DNA from 2 places in the Streptomyces sp. NPDC002386 genome. Region 2 is predicted to be linked to the other one. Evidence: predicted binding sites of a transcription regulator. Region 2 holds the regulator's gene; the other holds the start of a gene.
What was found. The regulator HrcA, encoded in region 2, represses chaperone genes, less so after heat shock. The targets are predictions, from matches to a motif close to TTNGCACTCNGNNNNNCNGAGTGCNAA.

Region 1: a site for HrcA is predicted at 8,494-8,520, ahead of groES (co-chaperone GroES). Genes of this name have one in related genera too.

The regions. Positions count from the first base shown of each region.
Region 1 covers NZ_JBSFBX010000010.1:22,206-33,016, forward strand. Annotated here, with positions in the region: gene ACWCPN_RS20745 (beta-xylosidase/alpha-l-arabinosidase) at 1-720, opposite strand, end outside; gene ACWCPN_RS20750 (LacI family DNA-binding transcriptional regulator) at 908-1,939, shown strand; gene ACWCPN_RS20755 (endo-1,4-beta-xylanase) at 2,043-3,404, shown strand; gene ACWCPN_RS20760 (YciI family protein) at 3,699-4,055, shown strand; gene ACWCPN_RS20765 (RNA polymerase sigma factor) at 4,101-5,354, shown strand; gene ACWCPN_RS20770 (class I SAM-dependent methyltransferase) at 5,371-6,552, opposite strand; gene ACWCPN_RS20775 (polysaccharide deacetylase family protein) at 6,643-7,590, shown strand; gene ACWCPN_RS20780 (polysaccharide deacetylase family protein) at 7,587-8,435, shown strand; gene groES (co-chaperone GroES) at 8,667-8,975, shown strand; gene groL (chaperonin GroEL) at 9,099-10,724, shown strand.
Region 2 covers NZ_JBSFBX010000001.1:388,241-399,051, reverse strand. Annotated here, with positions in the region: gene ACWCPN_RS01800 (SpoIIE family protein phosphatase) at 1-860, shown strand, start outside; gene hemW (radical SAM family heme chaperone HemW) at 888-2,120, shown strand; gene ACWCPN_RS01790 (DUF3097 domain-containing protein) at 2,151-2,960, opposite strand; gene ACWCPN_RS01785 (MBL fold metallo-hydrolase) at 2,995-3,717, opposite strand; gene hrcA (heat-inducible transcriptional repressor HrcA) at 3,877-4,893, shown strand; gene dnaJ (molecular chaperone DnaJ) at 4,894-6,030, shown strand; gene ACWCPN_RS01770 (nitronate monooxygenase) at 6,190-7,311, shown strand; gene ACWCPN_RS01765 (16S rRNA (uracil(1498)-N(3))-methyltransferase) at 7,308-8,060, shown strand; gene ACWCPN_RS01760 (VOC family protein) at 8,077-8,469, shown strand; gene ACWCPN_RS01755 (hypothetical protein) at 8,563-9,117, shown strand; gene ACWCPN_RS01750 (S41 family peptidase) at 9,164-10,811, shown strand, end outside.

The sequences.
Region 1 (10,811 bases), on a different contig from region 2:
CATCTCGAACGGCGGCAGGGTCACGTCCGCGAACTCCCGTACGCCCGCCCGTACGGGGGCGAGGTTGCGGGCGCCCACCGAGGAGGCGTACCCGGCGAAGTGCTTGAGCGTGGCGACCACCCCGGCCGACTCCAGGCCGCGCACGTAGGCCGTGCCGACCGTGCCGACCAGGTAGGGGTCCTCGCCGATCGTCTCCTCCACCCGGCCCCAGCGCGGGTCGCGGACCACGTCCAGCACGGGGGCGAGGCCCTGGTGGACGCCGACCGAGCGCAGGTCGCGGCCGATGTGCCGGCCCAGTTCGGTGACGAGCGCCGGGTCGAAGGACGCGCCCCAGGCCAGCGGTACCGGGTACGCGGTCGCGCCCCACGCCGTGAAGCCCGCCAGGCACTCCTCGTGGGCGACCGCCGGGATGCCGAAGCGGCTCGCCCCGGCGATGCGGCGCTGGGCACGGGCCAGTGCCTGCGCGCCCAGCGCCGGGTCCACCGGGGCGGTGCCGAAGGAGCGGGTCAGCTGGCCGAGGCCATGGGTGATCAGCTCGTCCCAGTCGTAGTCGGCGGTCATCTCGCGCTGCAGCGGGGCGACCCCGTCGCCGTCCGTGGCGGCGCCCACCCACACCCCGTAGAGCTGGGCGGTCTTCTCCTCCAGGGTCATCCGGGAGAGCAGGTCGTCGACGCGCGCGGCGGCGGGCAGGGCGGGGTCGCGCCAAGGAGCGGTGGTCATGAAACTCCCGTCGGAAGGGTCGGGACGTCGGGCGGTACCCCGTTCGTCGGCACACTCTCGCGCTCTCGGGCGGTCGGACTCTCGACAGCGGGCTTACGAATGTTTCGGTCAATGCGTCGAATGTTCCGGAAACCTATGGCGGGAGAACACCTTCGTCAAGAGGTGCCGCAGGGATACGATCGCGGGCATGAAGCCTTCGAAGCCCGCAGAAACGCAGACGGCGACCCTCGCCGAAATCGCCCGGGAGGCCGGGGTCTCCGCTCCGACTGTTTCGAAGGTCCTCAACGGCCGCGCCGACGTGGCCCCGGCGACCCGCACCCGTGTCGAGGAGCTGCTGCGCGCCTACGGCTACCGGCGCCGGCGCGCCGAGGCGTCCCGTTCCCCGCTGATCGACCTGGTCTTCCACGAGCTGGAGAGCGCCTGGGCGATGGAGGTCATCCGGGGCGTGGAGAACGTGGCCCGGGACGCGGGCCTGAGCGTGGTGCTGTCCGAGTCGGCCGGGCGGCTCACCCCGGGCCGCACCTGGGCCGACCAGGTCGCCGCCCGCCGCCCGCACGGCGTGGTCCTGGTGCTGTCCGGCCTCGACGAGTCCCAGCGCGCGCTGCTGACCAGCCGGTCCATCCCGTTCGTGGTGATGGACCCGGCGGGCGACCCGGGTCCGGACGTGCCCTCGATCGGCGCCACCAACTGGCAGGGCGGCCTAGCCGCCACCCGTCACCTGGTGGAGCTGGGCCACACCCGGATCGGCGCCATCAGCGGCCCCTCCCGGATGATGTGCAGCCGGGCCCGCGTCGACGGCTACCGGGCCGCGCTGGAGACGGCGGGGCTGCCGGTCGATTCCTCGCTCGTCGCGACCGGCGACTTCCACCACGACGCCGGCTACCGGCTGGGCCTGGAACTGCTGCGCCGCCCGGACCGGCCCACCGCCGTCTTCGCGGGCAACGACCTCCAGGCCCTCGGCCTGTTCGAGGCCGCGCGCGAGCTGGGGCTGCGCATCCCGGAGGACCTCAGCGTGGTCGGCTTCGACGATCTGCCGGTGGCCCGCTGGGTGGGGCCGCCGCTGACGACCGTGCGCCAGCCGCTGACCGAGATGGCCGAGGCCGCGGCCCGGCTGGTGCTGGAACTGGGCCGCGCCGAGGACGAGCGGGCGGCGACCCGGGTGGAGCTGGCGACCAGTCTGGTGGTGCGCAGCAGTACGGCGGCGCCGGCCGCCGGGTGACATGAGTGGCCGGAAGACGACGTATTGACGGGTGGGGCGTGCGCCCGCACACTCCTCCGAAGTCAGTCGGTTGTACGACCGAAACTTTCGGAGGCCCCCCGCCATGAGAACCTCCAGAACTTCCTTACGCGCCTGTCTGGCCGCCCTGGTCGCCGCCGCGGCCCTCTGCACGGCCGGTACCGGCACCGCCCGTGCCGCCGACCCGCCGCTGCGCGACCTCGCCGCGGCGAAGGGCAAGGTCATCGGCACCGCGGTCACCGGTTCCAAGCTCACCGGCGCCTACGCGGACATCACCGGGACGCAGTTCGGCTCGCTCACCCCGGGCAACGCCATGAAGTGGGGCTCGGTCGAGCCCACCCGGGGCAGCTTCAACTGGAGCGAGGCCGACCAGATCGTGGCCTTCGCCCAGGCCCACGACCAGCAGGTGCGCGGCCACACCCTGGTCTGGCACAGCCAGAACCCGAGCTGGCTGACCAACGGGAGCTGGACCCCGGCCCAGCTCGGCACCCTGCTGCGGGACCACATCGGCACCGAGGTCGGCCGCTACAAGGGCAAGGTGTCCGTCTGGGACGTGGTCAACGAGCCCTTCGACGAGGACGGCAGCTACCGCTCGACGATCTGGTACGACGGCCTCGGCTCCGGGTACATCGCCAACGCCCTGACCTGGGCGCACGCGGCCGACCCGAACGCCAAGCTGTACATCAACGACTACAACGTCGAGGGCGTGAACGCGAAGTCCACCGCCCTGTACAACCTGGTCAGGTCCCTCAAGCAGCAGGGTGTGCCGATCGACGGCGTCGGCCTCCAGGCCCATCTGATCCTCGGCCAGGTGCCGGCTTCGCTCCAGCAGAACATCCAGCGCTTCGCGGACCTCGGCGTGGACGTGGCCGTCACCGAGCTGGACGTCCGGATGTCCCTGCCCGCCGACAGCGCGAAACTGGCGCAGCAGGCGGCCGACTTCAAGTCCGTGACGGCCGCCTGCACGGCCGTGACCCGGTGCGTCGACGTCACGGTGTGGGGCTTCACCGACTCCGACTCCTGGGTGCCGAGCACCTTTCCCGGCTACGGGGCGGCGACGCCGTACGACGAGAACTACCAGCCGAAACCGGCGTATCACGCGATCGCCGAGGCGCTGGGCGGGGGAGGCGGCACGAGCGAACCGCCGCCGGGCGCTGCCTGCTCGGCCGCCTACGGCCTGACCGGCCAGTGGGACGGCGGATTCACCGGCCAGGTGAGGATCTCCTGCTCGGGTGCCTCGCTGTCCTCCTGGAAGGTGAACTGGACCTACGGAGCCGGCCAGCGGATCACGCAGGCCTGGAACGCCACCTGCACCCAGTCGGGCACGGAGGTGTCGTGCGCGAACGCCTCGTACAACGGCGCGGTGCCGGACGGCGGTTCGGTGACCTTCGGGTTCAACGCCTCCTGGAGCGGCAGCAATCCGGTGCCCACGGTGAGCCTCGGATGAGCAGTCTCCGAGAAGGCCGGATCTCAGGGCTTCCGCCGGCAGTCCTCTCACCATCCGGATCCACGTTCCTTCCGTGACCGGATCGGCACGGCGCCGTCCGACCCCGACCGGGTGGTGGCGAAGGAGCCGGCGGCGGGCGAACTGCGGGCGTCGCCGCGCTGAGCGGCGGCCCCTCCGGGCGGCCGGAAAAAAATCTTCGGGAAATGTCCGCGCGGCTGTCGATCCGGCCGTCTCCCGTTCGACGTACAGGTGAGCGGCGGGGACCGGCCCCGTCGCCCGGACCGAGGAGTCACCATGCCCCGCTACCTGTCGCTCGTGCGCATCGAGGAGAACTCCGCCCCCGCCGAGGGCCCCAGCGAGGAACTGATGCAGCGGATGGGCGAGCTGATCGAGGAGATCACCAAGGCCGGCGTCATGCTCGACACCGCCGGACTCACCCCCTCCGCCCAGGGCGCCCGGGTGCGCTGGGAGGGCGGCAGGATCTCCGTCACCGACGGGCCCTTCACCGAGTCCAAGGAGGTCGTCGGCGGCTACGCGCTCATGCAGTGCAAGGACATGGCCGAGGCGCTGGAGTGGACCAAGCGGTTCCTGAAGACCCACGAGGAGTTCTGGACCGTCACCTGCGAGGTCCGGGAGATCGCCGAGGGCTGAGCCCTCCTTGGCTCCGGAGGGCCCGGGGGTGTTGCATGGTGGGCTGTGGAAACACAGCCCACCGCGGCACACGCCATCGAGACCGTCTTCCGGCTGGAGTACCCGCGCGTCGTCGCCGGCGTCGCCCGGATCGTGCGGGACCTCGGCATCGCCGAGGAACTGGCGCAGGACGCGCTGGTCGCCGCCCTGGAGCGGTGGCCCCGCGACGGTGTGCCCGACAACCCCGGCGCCTGGCTCACGGCCACCGCCCGGCACCGCGCCGTCGACCTGGTCCGGCGCCGCGAGACCTACGCCCGCAAGCTCGCGGAGATCGGCCGGACCCTCCCGGACACGGCCCCGCCGCCCGAGCCCGCCGACCCGGACGACATCGACGACGACCTGCTGCGGCTCGTCTTCACCACCTGCCATCCGGTGCTGTCCCCCGAGGCCCGCGTCGCCCTCACCCTGCGCCTGCTGGGCGGTCTCACCACGGCGGAGATCGCCCGCGCCCATCTCGTCCCGGAGCCTACGGTCGCCCAGCGCGTCGTCCGCGCCAAACGCACCCTCGCGACGCGGAACGTCGCCTTCGAGGTGCCGTACGGGCCCGACCGCGAGGCCCGCCTCGGCTCGGTCCTCGACGTCATCTACCTGATCTTCAACGAGGGTTACGCGGCCACCGCCGGCGACGACCTGCTGCGCCCCGGGCTGTGCGAGGACGCGCTGCGGCTGGCCCGGCTGCTGTCCGGGCTGATGCCGAAGGAGCCGGAGGTGCACGGCCTCACCGCGCTGCTGGAGTTCCAGGCCTCGCGCACCGCCGCCCGCACCGCCCCCGACGGAACCCCGGTGCTGCTGGAGGACCAGGACCGGCGCCGCTGGAACCGTATGCTCATCGCCCGCGGCATCCGGGCCCTGGCCCGCGCCGAGGCCACCGCCACCGGCGCACCCGGCCCCTACGCCCTCCAGGCGGCCATCGCGGCCTGCCACGCGCACGCGTTCACCTACGCGGAGACCGACTGGCGGACCATCGCCACCCTCTACGCCCTGCTCGCCGCCCGGGCCCCGTCGCCGGTCGTCGAACTGAACCGCGCGGTGGCCGTGTCGAGGGCCGAGGGCCCGGCCGAAGCGCTCGCGCTCGTCGACGCCCTGGCCGGCGAACCCGCGCTGCGCGACTACCACTTGCTGCCCAGCGTCCGCGCCGACCTGCTGTCCCGCCTCGGCCGTACGGCGGAGGCCCGCGCGGAGTTCGAACGCGCGGCCTCGCTCACCCGCAACGCACGCGAGCGCGCCCTGCTGCTGCGCCGGGCCGCCGAGGCAGGCTGAGGGGCCGGTCGCGGTCTCAGCGCGCCGGGCGGCCGACCAGCATCGTCGGGGCTCCCGCGACCCGGGTCAGGAAGACCGTTGCGGAGTGCGGGCCCTGGGGTCTGACCTTGCGGCGCAGTTCCTCGGGCTCGACCGCCGAGCCCCGCTTCTTCACGGTCAGGATGCCGACCTCGCGCTCGCGCAGCAGGGCCTTGAGCCTCTTGACGTTGAAGGGGAGCTGGTCGGTGATCTCGTAGGCGGTGGCGTACGGAGTGTTGTGCAGCTCGTCGGAGGTGATGTAGGCGATGGTCGGGTCGATCAGCCCACCGTCCAGGTCCTCGGCCACCTCGGCGACCAGGTGGGCGCGGATGACGGCGCCGTCCGGCTCGTACAGGTACCGCCCGACCGGCCGGACCCGCGGGTCGGGGAGCATGGTGTCGGGTGTCACGTAGATGCCGGCGCCGGCGGGGAGCAGCGTCGCCCGCCGGGCCCCCGGCGTCACGTCCGGGCCGAACCACAGGATGGCCTCCTTCACGTCCCCTCCGTCCGAGACCCATTCGGCCGTCGCGTCCGCGGGGATCGCCTCGTGCGGAATGCCCGGGGCGATCTTCAGCAGGCCGCGCGGCGCCCCGAGCGCGGCGGACACCGCCCATGACAGGGGAGGGGAGTAGGCCTCCGGATCGAAGATGCGGCCGCGCTTGCCGGACCGGCGGGCCGGGTCGACGAACACGGCGTCGTATCCGGCCGTGTCCACCTCCGTCACGTCGGCCTCGCGCACCTCGATCAAGCCGGCGAGACCGAGCGCGTCGGCGTTGGCGCGGGCCGCCTCACAGGTCAGCGGGTCACGGTCGACGGCCAGCACCCGGATCCCGGCGCGGGCGAACGCGATCGCGTCGCCGCCGATCCCGCAGCACAGGTCGGCGACGGACCGCACCCCGTTCGCCCGGAGGCACTCGGCCCGGTGCGTCGCCACACTCGTCCGCGTCGACTGCTCGACGCCGTTGGGCGTGAAGAACATCCGGGCGGCGTCCCGTTCGCCGAACTTGGCCACCGCCCGTTGCCGCAGCCGTGCCTGCCCCAGCGCCGCGGACACCAGCTCGGCGGGGTGGTCCCGGCGCAGCCGGGTGGCGACGGCCAGCTCGCGCGCGGGGTCGGTGTCGCGCACCTCGTCGAGCAGGGCGCGGCCTTCGGGGGTGAGGAGGAGGGCGAGGTCGTTCACCGGGTCATTGTGGGCCAGTCGGTGGATGGTGCGCCTCCGGCGGCGGTGTCGGACCGGGTTCGGCGCCGGGGCCTGCGAGGATCCGACGCCATGCGAGAAGTAGTACAAAATGACAAAAAGCGGTCTCGTGACACACGTCCGTCCCTCCCCGGGACCGCCCTGCGCTGCGGCGTGGCCGTTCTGGTCTCGGCCGCCTTCGTCTCCGGCTGCGGTTCCCCGGGCCAGGGTTCCGGCGCCCACTCCGGGCCGGGCCACAACTCCGGCCAGGGCGGCCCCGCCCAGGCCCTGACCCCCGAGGCCCGCCGCGCCGCCGAACAGGCCCGGCTGGTCGCGGCCGCCCAGCGCTGGAAGCTGGCCCGGGTGCCGCTCGCGCCCCCGGCGCCCCCGGCCGTCAAGCCGAAGATCACCCCGCGCGACGGCTTCGAGGTGGACGGCCAGGAGGAGGAGAACCTGCCCCCGGTCTTCACCACCGTCCCCACCGGCAAGAAGGTCGTCTTCCTCACCATCGACGACGGCGCCGAGAAGGACCCGGCGTTCCTGCGCATGATGAGCGACCTGAAGATCCCCTACTCGGCCTTCCTCAGCAACTACCTGGTGAAGGACGACTACGGCTACTTCCGCCGGATGCAGGCCGAGGGCCACACCCTCAACAACCACACCCTCACCCACCCCTACCTGCCCGGCCTCTCCTACGAGCAGCAGCGGGACGAGATCTGCGGCATGCAGGACATCATGAAGAAGCAGTTCGGCAAGGCGCCCACCGTCTTCCGGCCGCCCTACGGCAACTACAACGGCGACACCCTGCGCGCCGCCAAGTCCTGCGGGATCAAGTACGCGCCGATCTGGGACGAGGAGGTCTTCGTCGACCACTGGGAGTACCGCGACTGGGACCGCAGCCTGCACCCCGGCGACATCGTGCTCACCCACTTCCGCGGCCGCGACGACTGGAACGGCACGATGGTCGACGACATGCGCAGGTTCCTCGACAAGGTCACGCGCGAGGGGTACGCCGTGGCGCGCCTGGAGGACTACCTGTGAGGCGCCGGGGGCGGCCGGCGGGCCGGCCGCGGCGCACGCGGACCGCTGCGGCGGCCGCGCTCGCCGCGGCCCTCCTGCTCACCGGCTGCGCCCAGTCCGTCGACCCCATCGAGCGACTGGGCAAGCGGGCCGCCCAGGGGGCCCGGCCGCCGAGCGCGGCCGTCGGCGCGGCGCACCGCCGCTGGGGTCTGGACGCCCCGCTCGCCGCCCCGCCGAGCCACCCGGCCCGGCCCCTCGGCGCCCGCCGGACCGACGCCTCGCCGCTCCCGGTCGTGGACCACGTCGACACCACCGACCCGGTCGTCTTCCTCACCTACGACGACGGCGCCGAGCGGGATCCGCGGTTCGCCGACATGGTCCGTGAACTCCGGCTGCCGGTCAGCCTCTTCCTCACCGACACCGTCGCGGGCCCCGGCTACGGCCGCTTCGCCCGGCTGCGCGCGGTCGGCGCCACGATCGAGAACCACACCCTCGACCACCCGGCACTGCCCGGACTGCCCTACGCCGGGCAGCGCGCCGAGATCTGCGGCCAGCGCGACAAGCTCGGCTCCCGCTTCGGTGTCCGCCCCCGCCTCCTGCGGCCGCCCCGCGGCGCCTACGACGCCACCACCCTGCGCGCCGCCGCCGACTGCGGCGTCTCCGCCGTCGTCCTGTGGCGCGCCGCCGTCGGCTCCGGCGGCATCGTCTACCGCGGGGGACCGCGGCACCTGGCCCCCGGCGACATCGTCCTCGTGGGCCCCGGCCGGGACGCCGGCCCCGGCCTGGCGGAACGCACCGCCCGCCTGCTGCGCCGGGCCCAGAGCCAGGGCCTGACAGTGGCCCGCCTGGAGGACTACCTGGCCTGAGCCGCCCACCCGGGACGCTCCCCACCGGCCCCGGCCGGGCCGACGCGCCGCACCGCCATTGGCACTCCGCTTGACCGAGTGCTAATCGCGGTCATAGTCTCGGCTCTGGCACTCGGCAGATGAGAGTGCCAACCACGCGACGGGCAGGTCCGGCACCCGCGACGACGGATCCACCTGGTCGCCACCTCAGACAGTTAACCCCGTGAGATCTCCGAAGGGGGAGGTCGGACCGTGACGACCACCAGCTCCAAGGTTGCCATCAAGCCGCTCGAGGACCGCATCGTGGTCCAGCCGCTCGACGCCGAGCAGACCACCGCCTCTGGCCTGGTCATCCCGGACACCGCGAAGGAGAAGCCCCAGGAGGGCGCCGTCCTCGCCGTGGGTCCGGGCCGCTTCGAGAACGGCGAGCGCCTGCCGCTCGACGTCAAGGTCGGCGACGTCGTCCTGTACAGCAAGTACGGCGGCACCGAGGTGAAGTACAACGGCGAGGAGTACCTCGTCCTCTCGGCTCGCGACGTCCTCGCGATCATCGAGAAGTAAGACACCTCGAGCACTTTTGATGCTTGACGCTGCGCCCCTGGCCCCCGCGACCACATAAGAAGCCGGGCGCCCGGGGCGCAGTGCCTTTTTCACCCACAGATTTCCGAGAGGGCTCCCGCTGTCATGGCGAAGATCCTGAAGTTCGACGAGGACGCCCGTCGCGCCCTCGAGCGCGGCGTCAACAAGCTTGCCGACACGGTGAAGGTGACGATCGGCCCCAAGGGCCGCAACGTCGTCATCGACAAGAAGTTCGGCGCGCCCACCATCACCAACGACGGTGTCACGATCGCCCGTGAGGTCGAGATCGAGGACCCGTACGAGAACCTCGGCGCCCAGCTGGTGAAGGAGGTGGCGACCAAGACCAACGACATCGCTGGTGACGGCACCACCACCGCCACCGTGCTGGCCCAGGCGCTGGTGCGCGAGGGTCTGCGCAACGTCGCCGCCGGTGCCTCCCCGGCGCTGCTGAAGAAGGGCATCGACGCCGCGGTCAAGGCCGTCTCCGACGACCTGCTCGCCTCGGCCCGCCCGATCGACGAGAAGTCCGACATCGCCGCCGTCGCCGCGCTGTCCGCCCAGGACCAGCAGGTCGGCGAGCTGATCGCCGAGGCCATGGACAAGGTCGGCAAGGACGGTGTCATCACCGTCGAGGAGTCCAACACCTTCGGTCTGGAGCTGGACTTCACCGAGGGCATGGCCTTCGACAAGGGCTACCTGTCGCCCTACTTCGTCACCGACCAGGAGCGTATGGAGGCCGTCCTCGACGACCCGTACATCCTGATCAACCAGGGCAAGATCAGCTCCATCCAGGACCTGCTGCCGCTGCTGGAGAAGGTCATCCAGTCGGGTGCCTCCAAGCCGCTGCTGATCATCGCCGAGGACGTCGACGGCGAGGCCCTGTCGACCCTGGTCGTCAACAAGATCCGCGGCACCTTCAACGCCGTCGCGGTGAAGGCCCCGGGCTTCGGCGACCGCCGCAAGGCCATGCTCCAGGACATCGCCACCCTCACCGGCGGCACCGTCATCTCCGAGGAGGTCGGCCTCAAGATCGACCAGGTCGGTCTGGACGTGCTCGGCTCCGCCCGCCGCGTGACCATCACCAAGGACGACACCACGATCGTCGACGGCGGCGGCAACTCCGCCGACGTCGCGGGCCGCGTCGCGCAGATCAAGGCCGAGATCGAGAACACCGACTCCGACTGGGACCGCGAGAAGCTCCAGGAGCGCCTCGCGAAGCTGGCCGGCGGCGTGTGCGTGATCAAGGTCGGCGCCGCCACCGAGGTGGAGCTGAAGGAGAAGAAGCACCGTCTGGAGGACGCCATCTCCGCGACCCGCGCCGCGGTCGAGGAGGGCATCGTCTCCGGTGGTGGCTCCGCGCTGGTCCACGCCGTCAAGATCCTCGAGGGCAACCTCGGCAAGACCGGCGACGAGGCCACCGGTGTCGCGGTCGTCCGCCGCGCCGCCGTCGAGCCGCTGCGCTGGATCGCCGAGAACGCCGGCCTGGAGGGTTACGTCATCACCTCCAAGGTCGCCGAGCTCGACAAGGGCCAGGGCTTCAACGCCGCCACCGGCGAGTACGGCGACCTGGTCAAGGCCGGCGTCATCGACCCGGTGAAGGTCACCCGCTCCGCCCTGGAGAACGCCGCCTCCATCGCCTCCCTCCTGCTCACGACCGAGACCCTGGTCGTCGAGAAGAAGGAAGAGGAGGAGCCGGCCGCGGCGGGCCACGGCCACGGCCACTCCCACTGAGGCACCTCAGCGACGAGGCCCGGCACCCTTCGGGGTGCCGGGCCTCCCGCGTCTGCGCTCCCGGCGTCCTCCGCTCCGGCGTTTCCC
Region 2 (10,811 bases):
TGGTCGAGGACCTGAGCCGCCGGGTGGCCCTCGCCATCGGCGCGGCCCGGCAGTACGCCCGGCAGGCCACCATCAGCGCCGTCCTGCAGCGCGGGCTGCTGCCCGGAGCGGTCGCCGAGATCCCCGGGATGAGCAGCGCCCTCGTCTACGAGCCCCGCGACAAGGGCGGCCCGAGCGGCGACTTCTACGACCTGTTCCCGGCGGGCGACGGCCGCTGGTGCTTCGCCGTGGGCGACGTCCAGGGCAAGGGCCCGGAGGCGGCCGTCGTGATCGGGCTCGCCCGGCCGTGGCTGCGCCTGCTCGCCCGCGAGGGCTACCGGGTCGCCGACGTCCTGGACCGGCTCAACCAGCTCCTCCTCGACGACGCCACCGAGGCCGCCGACGCCGCGGCCCGCGCGCTGGTCGCGGCCGGCGGCCGGCCGGTGGCCGCCGGGGACGGACCGCAGACCCGCTTCCTGTCCCTGCTCTACGGCGAGCTGACGCCCCACGCGGACGGCGGCGTCCGCTGCACCCTCGCCTCCGCAGGGCATCCCCTGCCGCTGCTGCTGGACCCCGACGGCCAGGTGCGCACCGCCGCCCGCCCGCAGACCCTGCTCGGCGTCGTCGAGGACGAGACCTACACCAGCGAGACCGTCGAGCTGCGGCCCGGCGACAGCCTGCTGTGCGTCACCGACGGCGTCACCGAGCGGCGCTCGGGCTCCCGCCAGTTCGACGACGGCGACGGGCTCGCGCGGGCCCTGTCCGGCTGCGCGGGCCTGAACGCCGAGGAGATCGCCGAGCGGATCCGCCGCCTCGTGCACGACTTCGGCGGCGGCCAGCCCGAGGACGACCTGGCCCTGCTGGTGCTCCAGGCGGGGTGAGTCCCGCCGTACGGGACAATGGGGGACATGCCTTCCGCACTCCCCGACGGTGAGCCCGTCCCCGACGACGGCGCGCTGCCCGCCTCCGCGCTCGCCGGGGCCCCCGATCGCCCCCTCGGGTTCTACCTGCACGTCCCGTACTGCGCGACCCGCTGCGGCTACTGCGACTTCAACACGTACACCGCCACCGAGCTGCGCGGCACCGGCGGCGTGCTCGCCTCCCGGGACAACTACGCGGACACCCTGACGGACGAGATCCGGCTGGCGCGGAAGGTGCTCGGCGACGATCCCCGCCAGGTCCGCACCGTCTTCGTGGGCGGCGGCACGCCCACCCTGCTGGCCGCCGACGACCTGGTCCGCATGCTCGCGGCGATCCGGGACGAGTTCGGTCTGGCGCCGGACGCGGAGATCACGACCGAGGCGAACCCGGAGTCGGTCGACCCGGCCTACCTCGCCACCCTCCGCGAGGGCGGCTTCAACCGGATCTCCTTCGGCATGCAGAGCGCCCGGCAGCACGTGCTGCGGATCCTGGACCGCACGCACACCCCCGGCCGTCCCGAGGCCTGCGTGGCGGAGGCCCGGGCCGCGGGCTTCGAGCACGTCAACCTGGACCTGATCTACGGCACCCCGGGGGAGAGCGACGACGACTGGCGGGCCTCGCTGGACGCGGCGATCGGCGCGGGCCCCGACCACGTCAGCGCCTACGCCCTGATCGTCGAGGAGGGCACCCAGCTCGCCCGCCGCATCCGCCGCGGCGAGGTCCCGATGACGGACGACGACGTCCACGCGGACCGCTACCTGATCGCCGAGGAGAGGCTGTCCGCCGCGGGCTTCGACTGGTACGAGGTCTCCAACTGGGCCACCTCCGAGTCCGGGCGCTGCCTGCACAACGAGCTGTACTGGCGGGGCGCGGACTGGTGGGGCGCCGGACCCGGGGCCCACTCGCACGTGGGCGGGGTGCGCTGGTGGAACGTCAAGCACCCGGGCGCCTACGCGGCGGCCCTGGCCTCGGGCCGGTCCCCGGGCGCGGGACGCGAACTGCTCTCGGACGAGGACCGGCGGGTGGAGCGGATCCTGCTGGAGCTGCGGCTGCGGGAGGGCGCCCCGCTGTCCCTGCTGAAGCAGGACGGCCTGGCGGCCTCACGGCGGGCCCTGGCGGACGGCCTCCTCCAGGAGGGCCCGTACGGCGCGGGCCGCGCCGTCCTGACCCTGCGCGGCCGCCTGCTGGCGGACGCGGTGGTACGGGACCTGGTGGACTGATCGCTCCGGCGCCCGGCGCCCGCGAGGGCGTCAGACCTCGCCGTCGCCCGTGACGAAGTCGATCAGTTCCTCCACCCGTCCCAGCAGATCCGGCTCCAGGTCCTTGTAGGACCGCACCCGGGACAGGATGTGCTGCCAGGCCGCGCCCGTGTTCTCCGGCCAGCCCAGGGACCGGCACACGCCGGTCTTCCAGTCCTGGCCGCGCGGGACGCGGGGCCAGGACCGGATGCCCAGAGCGGCGGGCTTCACCGCCTCCCAGACGTCGATGTACGGGTGCCCGACGACCAGCGCGTGCTCGCTCGTCACCGACTGGGCGATGCGCCACTCCTTCGTGCCCGGCACCAGGTGGTCCACCAGGACACCCAGCCGCGCGTCCGGGCCCGGCGCGAACTCCGCGACGATCGACGGCAGATCGTCCACGCCCTCCAGGTACTCCACGACCACGCCCTCGATGCGCAGGTCGTCGCCCCACACCTTCTCGACCAGCTCGGCGTCGTGCCGGCCCTCGACGTAGATGCGGCCGGCGCGGGCCACGCGCGCGCGTGCGCCGGGAACGGCCACCGAACCGGACGCCGTACGGGTGGGCCGCGCCGGACCCGACGGCGGCCGCACCAGGGTCACCACCCTGCCCTCCAGCAGGAAACCGCGCGGCTCCAGCGGGAACACCCGGTGCTTGCCGAAGCGGTCCTCCAGCGTCACCGTGCCCGCCTCGCAGCCGATCACCGCCCCGCAGAAACCGGTCCCGGGCTCCTCCACCACCAGTCCCGGCTCCGCCGCGACCTCCGGCACGGGCTGGGACTTCTTCCACGGCGGGGTCAGATCCGAGGTGTACTGGCGCATTCGGACGACGATAGGAGAACCGGCGGCCCTGTGCTCATGACACGCCGAAACGCGCCGCCAGCTCGTCCCGTTGACGCCGGACGAACGCCGCGTCCACCACCGCTCCGTGACCGGGCACGTACAGCGCGTCCTCACCGCCCAGGGACAGCAGGCGGTCGAGGGCGTCCGGCCAGCGGGACGGGACCGCGTCCGGGCCCGCCTGCGGCTCACCAGACTCCTCCACCAGGTCGCCGCAGAAGACGACCTCCGGGACGCCCGGCACCAGCACCGCCAGATCGTGGGCGGTGTGGCCCGGGCCCACGTTGGCCAGCAGCACCTGACGACCGTCGCCGAGGTCCAGCGTCCACTCGCCCGAGACCAGGCGCCGGGGCGGCGCCAGGGCGTCCACCGCCTCGTCGGCGTCCGGTATCGGCAGTCCGTTCCTGACCGCGTCCAGGCGCAGTTCCTCGCGCTCGTGCGCCAGCACCGCGTCCATGCCGACCGCCGCGTACACCTCGGCCCCCGCCAGGGCGGACGCCCCGAAGACGTGGTCGAAGTGGGGATGGGTGAGCGCGAGATGGGTCACACGGTGCCCGGTGAGCCGCTCCGCCCGCTTCCGCAGCCGCGCGCCCTCGGCGAGGCTCGATCCGGCGTCCACCATCAGCGCCGTGCCCGCCCCGAGCACCAGGCCCGCGGTGCAGTCCCAGCCGGGCAGCCGGCACCGCCCGACCCCGTCGGCCAACCGCTCCCATCCCAGCTCTTCCCAAGTCACGGTCATGACGCGACGCTAACGGTAGGACGGGGTACGGCGGGACCGACCTTGCCCAGTGAGTACCCCACGGCCGTACACTGGCCGGGTACCGCTGGCACTCGGACACGCAGAGTGCCAGGCGGACGACCGAGGGCCGAGCGGAAGACGTGCTGGAGGTGCGCGCGGATGCTGAGTGAACGCAGACTTCAGGTGCTGCGCGCCATCGTCCAGGACTACGTGGGCACCGAGGAGCCGGTCGGTTCCAAGGCGCTCACCGAGCGGCACAGTCTCGGCGTGTCCCCGGCGACCGTGCGCAACGACATGGCCGCCCTGGAGGACGAGGGATACATCGCCCAGCCGCACACCAGCGCCGGGCGCATCCCCACCGACAAGGGCTACCGGCTGTTCGTGGACAAGCTCGCGGGCGTCAAGCCGATGACGGGGCCCGAGCGCCGGGCGATCCAGAACTTCCTCGAGGGCGCCGTCGACCTCGACGACGTCGTCGCGCGCACGGTGCGGCTGCTCGCGCAGCTGACCCGGCAGGTCGCCGTCGTGCAGTACCCGTCCCTGACCCGGTCCACCGTGCGGCACGTGGAGCTGCTCTCGCTCGCCCCCGCGCGCGTGATGCTCGTGCTGATCACGGACACCGGCCGGGTCGAGCAGCGGATGGTGGACTGCCCGGCGCCGTTCGGGGAGACGGCCCTCGCCGACCTCAGGGCGAGGCTCAACAGCCGGGTCGCGGGCCGCCGGTTCACCGACGTGCCGCGCCTGGTCGAGGACCTCCCCGAGGCGTTCGACCACGAGGATCGCGGTACGGTCTCCACAGTGCTCTCCACTCTGCTGGAGACACTGGTCGAGGAGAACGAGGAGCGGCTGATGATCGGCGGCACGGCCAATCTCACCCGCTTCGGACATGACTTTCCCCTCACGATCCGCCCCGTCCTGGAGGCCCTCGAGGAGCAGGTCGTGCTCCTCAAGCTCCTCGGCGAGGCGAAGGACCCGGGCGTGATGGTGCGCATCGGGCACGAGAACGCACACGAGGGACTCAACTCCACGTCCGTCGTGTCGGTCGGCTACGGTTCGGGCGGCGAGGCGGTTGCCAAGCTCGGCGTGGTCGGACCGACCCGCATGGACTACCCGGGAACGATGGGAGCGGTACGCGCAGTGGCACGGTACGTCGGACAGATCCTGGCGGAGTCGTAAGTGGCCACGGACTACTACGCCGTTCTCGGCGTGCGCCGCGACGCGTCGCAGGATGAGATCAAGAAGGCGTTCCGTCGGCTCGCGCGCGAGCTGCACCCGGACGTCAACCCCGATCCGAAGACCCAGGAGCGGTTCAAGGAGATCAACGCCGCTTACGAGGTGCTGTCGGACCCGCAGAAGAAGCAGGTCTACGACCTCGGCGGCGACCCGCTCTCCCAGTCGGGCGGCGCGGGCGCGGGCGGCTTCGGGGCCGGTGGCTTCGGCAACTTCTCCGACATCATGGACGCGTTCTTCGGCACGGCGTCGCAGCGCGGGCCCCGCTCGCGCACGCGGCGCGGCCAGGACGCGATGATCCGGATCGACGTCGAGCTGGACGAGGCGGCCTTCGGCACGACCAAGGACATCCAGGTCGACACCGCGGTCGTCTGCAACACCTGCAGCGGCGAGGGCGCGGCTCCGGGCACGACCGCCCAGACGTGTGACATGTGCCGCGGCCGCGGTGAGGTGTCGCAGGTCACCCGGTCCTTCCTGGGCCAGGTCATGACCTCCCGCCCCTGCCCCCAGTGCCAGGGCTTCGGCACGGTCGTGCCGACCCCGTGCCCGGAGTGCGCGGGCGACGGCCGGGTGCGCTCCCGCCGCACCCTCACCGTGAAGATCCCGGCCGGTGTCGACAACGGCACCCGCATCCAGCTCGCCGGCGAGGGCGAGGTCGGCCCCGGCGGCGGTCCGGCCGGCGACCTCTACGTCGAGATCCACGAGCTGCCGCACTCGACGTTCCAGCGGCGCGGCGACGACCTGCACTGCACGGTCACCATCCCGATGACCGCGGCGGCTCTCGGCACCAAGGTCCCGCTGGAGACGCTGGACGGCCTGGAGGAGGTCGACATCCGGCCGGGCACGCAGTCCGGCCAGTCGATCCCGCTGCACACCCGGGGCGTCACGCATCTGCGCGGCGGCGGCCGGGGCGACCTGATCGTCCACGTCGAGGTCACCACCCCGACCAAGCTGGACCCCGAGCAGGAGCGGCTGCTGCGCGAGCTGTCGAAGCTGCGGGGCGAGGAGCGTCCGCAGGGGCAGTTCCAGCCGGGGCAGCAGGGGCTGTTCTCGCGGCTGAAGGACGCGTTCAACGGGCGCTGAGGGAGACGGGCCGAGCCCCTCGGCCCAGCCAGGGGGCCCGGCCCCCTGGCCCCCGGACCGGGCCCGCCCGCCGGCCCGGCCCACCGGGCCGGAAAATGGCATGTGCCAGGCGGGAACACCCGATTCGGCGCACCCCCCGGGACGTGACAACATGCGGTCATGTCCTCCGCACTGACCGATCTCTTCCCCCGGCCGATCGTGCAGGCTCCCATGGCGGGCGGCGTCTCCGTGCCGCAGCTCGCCGCGGCCGTGTCCGAGGCCGGCGGGCTCGGGTTCCTCGCCGCCGGGTACAAGACCGCCGACGGCATGTACCAGGAGATCAAGCAGCTGCGGGGACTCACGGGCCGGCCCTTCGGCGTGAACCTCTTCATGCCGCAGCCCGAACACCCCGGTGCGGGCACCGGCTCCACCGGAGCGGCCGGGGCCGCGCCCTTCGACGCCGGCGCCGTGGAGGTCTACACCCACCAGCTCGCGGGCGAGGCCGCCTGGTACGAGACCGAGCTGGGCGACCCGGACAGCGGCCGGGACGACGGCTACGACGCCAAGCTCGCCGTGCTGCTCGACGACCCGGTGCCGGTGGTCTCCTTCCACTTCGGGGTCCCGGCCCGTGAGGTCATCGACTCCCTGCACCGCGCCGGGACGTTCACCCTGGCCGCCGCCACCACCCCCGAGGAGGCGCGCGCGGTCGAGCGGGCCGGGGCCGACGCGGTGATCGCGCAGGGCACCGAGGCCGGCGGCCACCAGGGCACCCACCGGGACGTCCCCGAGAACGACGGCTCCGGCATCGGGCTGCTGTCGCTGCTCACGCAGGTCCGCGAGGCCGTGCGCATCCCGGTCGTCGCCGCCGGCGGCATCATGCGCGGCGCCCAGATCGCCGCCGTCCTCGCGGCGGGCGCGAGCGCCGCCCAGCTCGGCACGGCCTTCCTCGCCACCCCGGAGTCCGGGGCCCACGCCCTGCACAAACAGGCACTGACCAATCCGCTGTTCGCGCGCACCGAACTGACCCGCGCCTTCTCCGGCCGCCCGGCGCGCGGCCTGGTCAACCGCTTCCTGCGCGAGCACGGCCCCTACGCCCCCGCCGCCTACCCGGAGGTCCACCACGTGACGGCGCCGCTGCGCAAGGCCGCCGCCAAGGCCGGTGACGCGCAGGGCATGGCGCTGTGGGCGGGCCAGGGGCACCGGCTGGCCCGGGAACTGCCGGCCGCGCAGTTGGTGGAGGTGCTGACGGCCGAGCTCGCCGCGGCCCGGACGGAGCTGTCGGCCGGGGGTGACGCGCGATGACCGCGCCGGTGTTCGTCGTCGACTCGCTCGAGGGTGTGGGCCCGGGCTCGGTCATCGACGTGGAGGGACCCGAGGGCCGGCACGCCGTCTCGGTGCGGCGGCTGCAGCCCGGTGAGGAAGTCGTGATCACCGACGGCCGGGGCCGGGGAGCCTCCGGGGTCGTCGTCAGCACCTCGGGCAAGGACCACATGTCCGTCGAGGCCCGCGCGTTCCCGGCGGAGCCCGAACACAGCCCTCGCATCACCGTCGTCCAGGCCCTCCCGAAGGGCGACCGCGGTGAACTGGCCGTGGAGATGATGACCGAGACGGGCGTCGACGCGATCGTGCCCTGGCAGGCCGCGCGCTGCATCACCCAGTGGAAGGGCGACCGCGGGCAGAAGGCCCTCGCGAAGTGGCGCGCCACCGCCCGCGAGGCCGGCAAGCAGTCCCGCCGCCTCCGCTTCCCCGAGGTCGCGGACGCCGCGACGACCCGACAGGTCGCCGCCCTGCTCGCCGCGGCCGACTTCGCCGCCGTGCTCCACTCGGACTTCGAGCACGACAGCACCCCCCTCGCCACCGCCGAACTCCCCGGGCAGGGCGAGATCGTGCTGGTCGTGGGACCCGAAGGAGGCGTGGCCCGCGACGAGTTGGCGCTCTTCGAGGAGGCGGGCGCCAAGCCGTGCGTGCTGGGCCCCACGGTGTTGCGCACCTCCACCGCCGGCACCGCCGCGGCGGCCCTCCTGCTGGGCCGCACCGGCCGCTGGTCCTGAGCGCCGGGGGACAGTCATGGAACTCGCCCAAGTCCGGCTCCTCGTGAGCGACTTCGCGGCCTGCTACCGCTTCTACGCCGACGTCCTCGGCCTCAGGCCGCAGTCCGGGACCGGCGAGGGACCGTACGAGAAGTTCAGCCCGCACGCCGGCTCGGCCGGGATCGCGCTGCAGGACCGCGCGATGATGGCCGGGGTCCTGGCGGAGCTGGGCGGGACGGCCACCGGGCACCGCTCCCTGGTCGTGCTGCGCGTGGACGACCTCGACGCGTACTGCGCGCAGATCACCGACCGGGGCGCGACCGTGCTGCACGGGCCGGCCCCGATGACCGACCGCATGCGCGTGGCCCACCTCAAGGACCCGGAGGGCAACGTGGTGGAACTCCAGGAATGGCTCCTCCTGCGCGGTTGACGGCCGGGGCGCGCGGCGGCCGCCGCTGCCCGAACGGGTGAGTGGCCGTATGCGGCCTTCCGTCCGTGGAGCGGCGGTGGCACGCTGCCCTGCATGGGGGCATCGAGGCGGATTCGGCGCCGGCCGCGGATCGTGCGCGGTGCGGCCGTGGCGGGGCTCGTGGTGCTGGGCGCGGGCGCGGTGGTGGCGTGTCAGCCGGGGGACCTGAGTTCGGCCTCGGCCGCGTACACCACCGACAGCACCGCGACCGCCGAGCTGAAGCGGCGGCACGTGGACGTGAGCTGGCTCACCTGCACCGGCGACTACGGCGGCAAGGGCGGTGCCACGGCCCGCAGTTCGCCCTCGCCGACGCAGAGCACCGTCGTGTCCGTCGACTGCCAGGGGCAGACCAGGGACGGGCGGCGGATCACGGTCGAGGGGAAGGTGACCCGGGCCGTGGACGGGGCCTGTGTGCGCGGTGATCTGACGGCCAGGGTCGGCGGCAGGCAGGTGTTCCGGGTCAGCGGGCTCGGCGACTGCGACGCCACGCCCGGTCCGACGTACCGGCCGCCCACCCAGCGGGGCGGGCAGCCGACCGTCACCGTGACCGTGACGCGGACCATCTGGTGCACGAACGACCCGGGTTGCCGGCCCGTGGAGGGCAAGTGATCGGAACCGGGAGCGGGGGACACCGGTCGCTGCGTACAGTGACGGGGTGACTCAGGCGGCTTCGACGGCATCCTCCGGCTACCTCCGATTCCCGCACCCGCACGGCGACTTGGTGACCTTCGTCGCCGAGGACGACGTCTGGCTGGCCCCCCTCGACGGCGGGCGTGCCTGGCGGGTCAGCGCCGACAACGTGCCGGTGAACCACCCCCGCGTCTCACCCGACGGCACCGCCGTCGCCTGGACCTCCACCCGCGACGGCGCCCCCGAGGTGCACCTAGCCCCGGTGGCGGGCGGCCCCGCCAGGCGGCTGACGCACTGGGGAAGCGCGCGGACCCAGGTGCGCGGCTGGACGCCGGACGGCCGGGTGCTCGCGCTCAGCACCGAGGGCCAGGCGAGCCTGCGCCGGAGCTGGGCCCGGGCGGTCCCGCTCGACGGCGGACCGGCCACCACCCTGCCGTACGGTCCGGTCGGCGATGTCGCCCACGGCCCGCACACGGTGCTGCTGTCCGCGCCGATGGGGCGCGAGGCCGCCTGGTGGAAGCGGTACCGGGGCGGCACGGCGGGCAAGCTGTGGATCGACCGTGAGGGCGACGGCGAGTTCGTCCGGCTGCACGAGGAGCTGGACGGCAACATCGAGTACCCGCTGTGGGCCGGCGACCGGATCGCGTTCCTCTCCGACCACGAGGGCACCGGCGCGCTCTACTCCTCCCTCGCCGACGGCTCCGACCTGCGCCGGCACACCCCGCTGGAGGGCTTCTACGCCCGGCACGCCGCCACCGACGGCACCCGGGTCGTCTACTCCCGCGCCGGTGAACTCTGGCTGCTGGACGACCTGGACGGCGCCGAACCGCGCCCGCTGGACATCCGGCTCGGCGGACCGCGCGTGGACCTCCAGCCGTTCCCGGTGAACGCCTCCCACTGGTTCGGCACCGCCGCCCCCGACCACACCGCGCGCGGCAGCGCGGTCGCCGTGCGCGGCGCCGTCCACTGGGTCACCCACCGCTCCGGCCCCGCCCGGGCGCTCGCCGCCCAGCCGGGCGTGCGGACCCGGCTGCCGCGCACCTTCCGCTCGGAGGGCGAGGAGTGGGTGGTGTGGGTGACGGACGCCGAGGGCGAGGACGCCCTGGAGTTCGCGCCCGCCACCGGCGCCGCACTCGGTACGCCCCCGCGCCGGCTCGCGGCCGGACAGCTCGGCCGCGTCCTGGAACTGGCCATGGCACCCGACGGCAGCCGGGCCGCCGTCGCCGCGCACGACGGGCGGCTGCTGCTGGTCGAGCGGGAGACCGGTGAGGTGCGCGAGGTGACCCGCAGCGAGCACGGCGACGTCCACGGCCTCGCCTTCTCACCCGACTCCGGCTGGCTCGCCTGGGCCCACCCCGGGCCCCTGCCCCTCTCCCAGCTCCGCCTCGCCAACACCACCGACCTGTCGGTCACCGAGGCGACCCCGCTGCGGTTCCAGGACTACGCGCCCGCCTTCACCCTGGACGGCAAGCACCTCGCCTTCCTCTCCAGCCGCTCCTTCGACCCGGTCTACGACGAGCACGTCTTCGACCTGGCCTTCGTGGAGGGCGTCCGGCCGCACCTGATCACCCTGGCCGCGACCACCCCGTCGCCGTTCGGGCCGCAGCGGCACGGCCGGCCCTTCGGCACCCCCGACAAGGACGAGACGCCGGACAGCGAGGGCACCCCGGCGA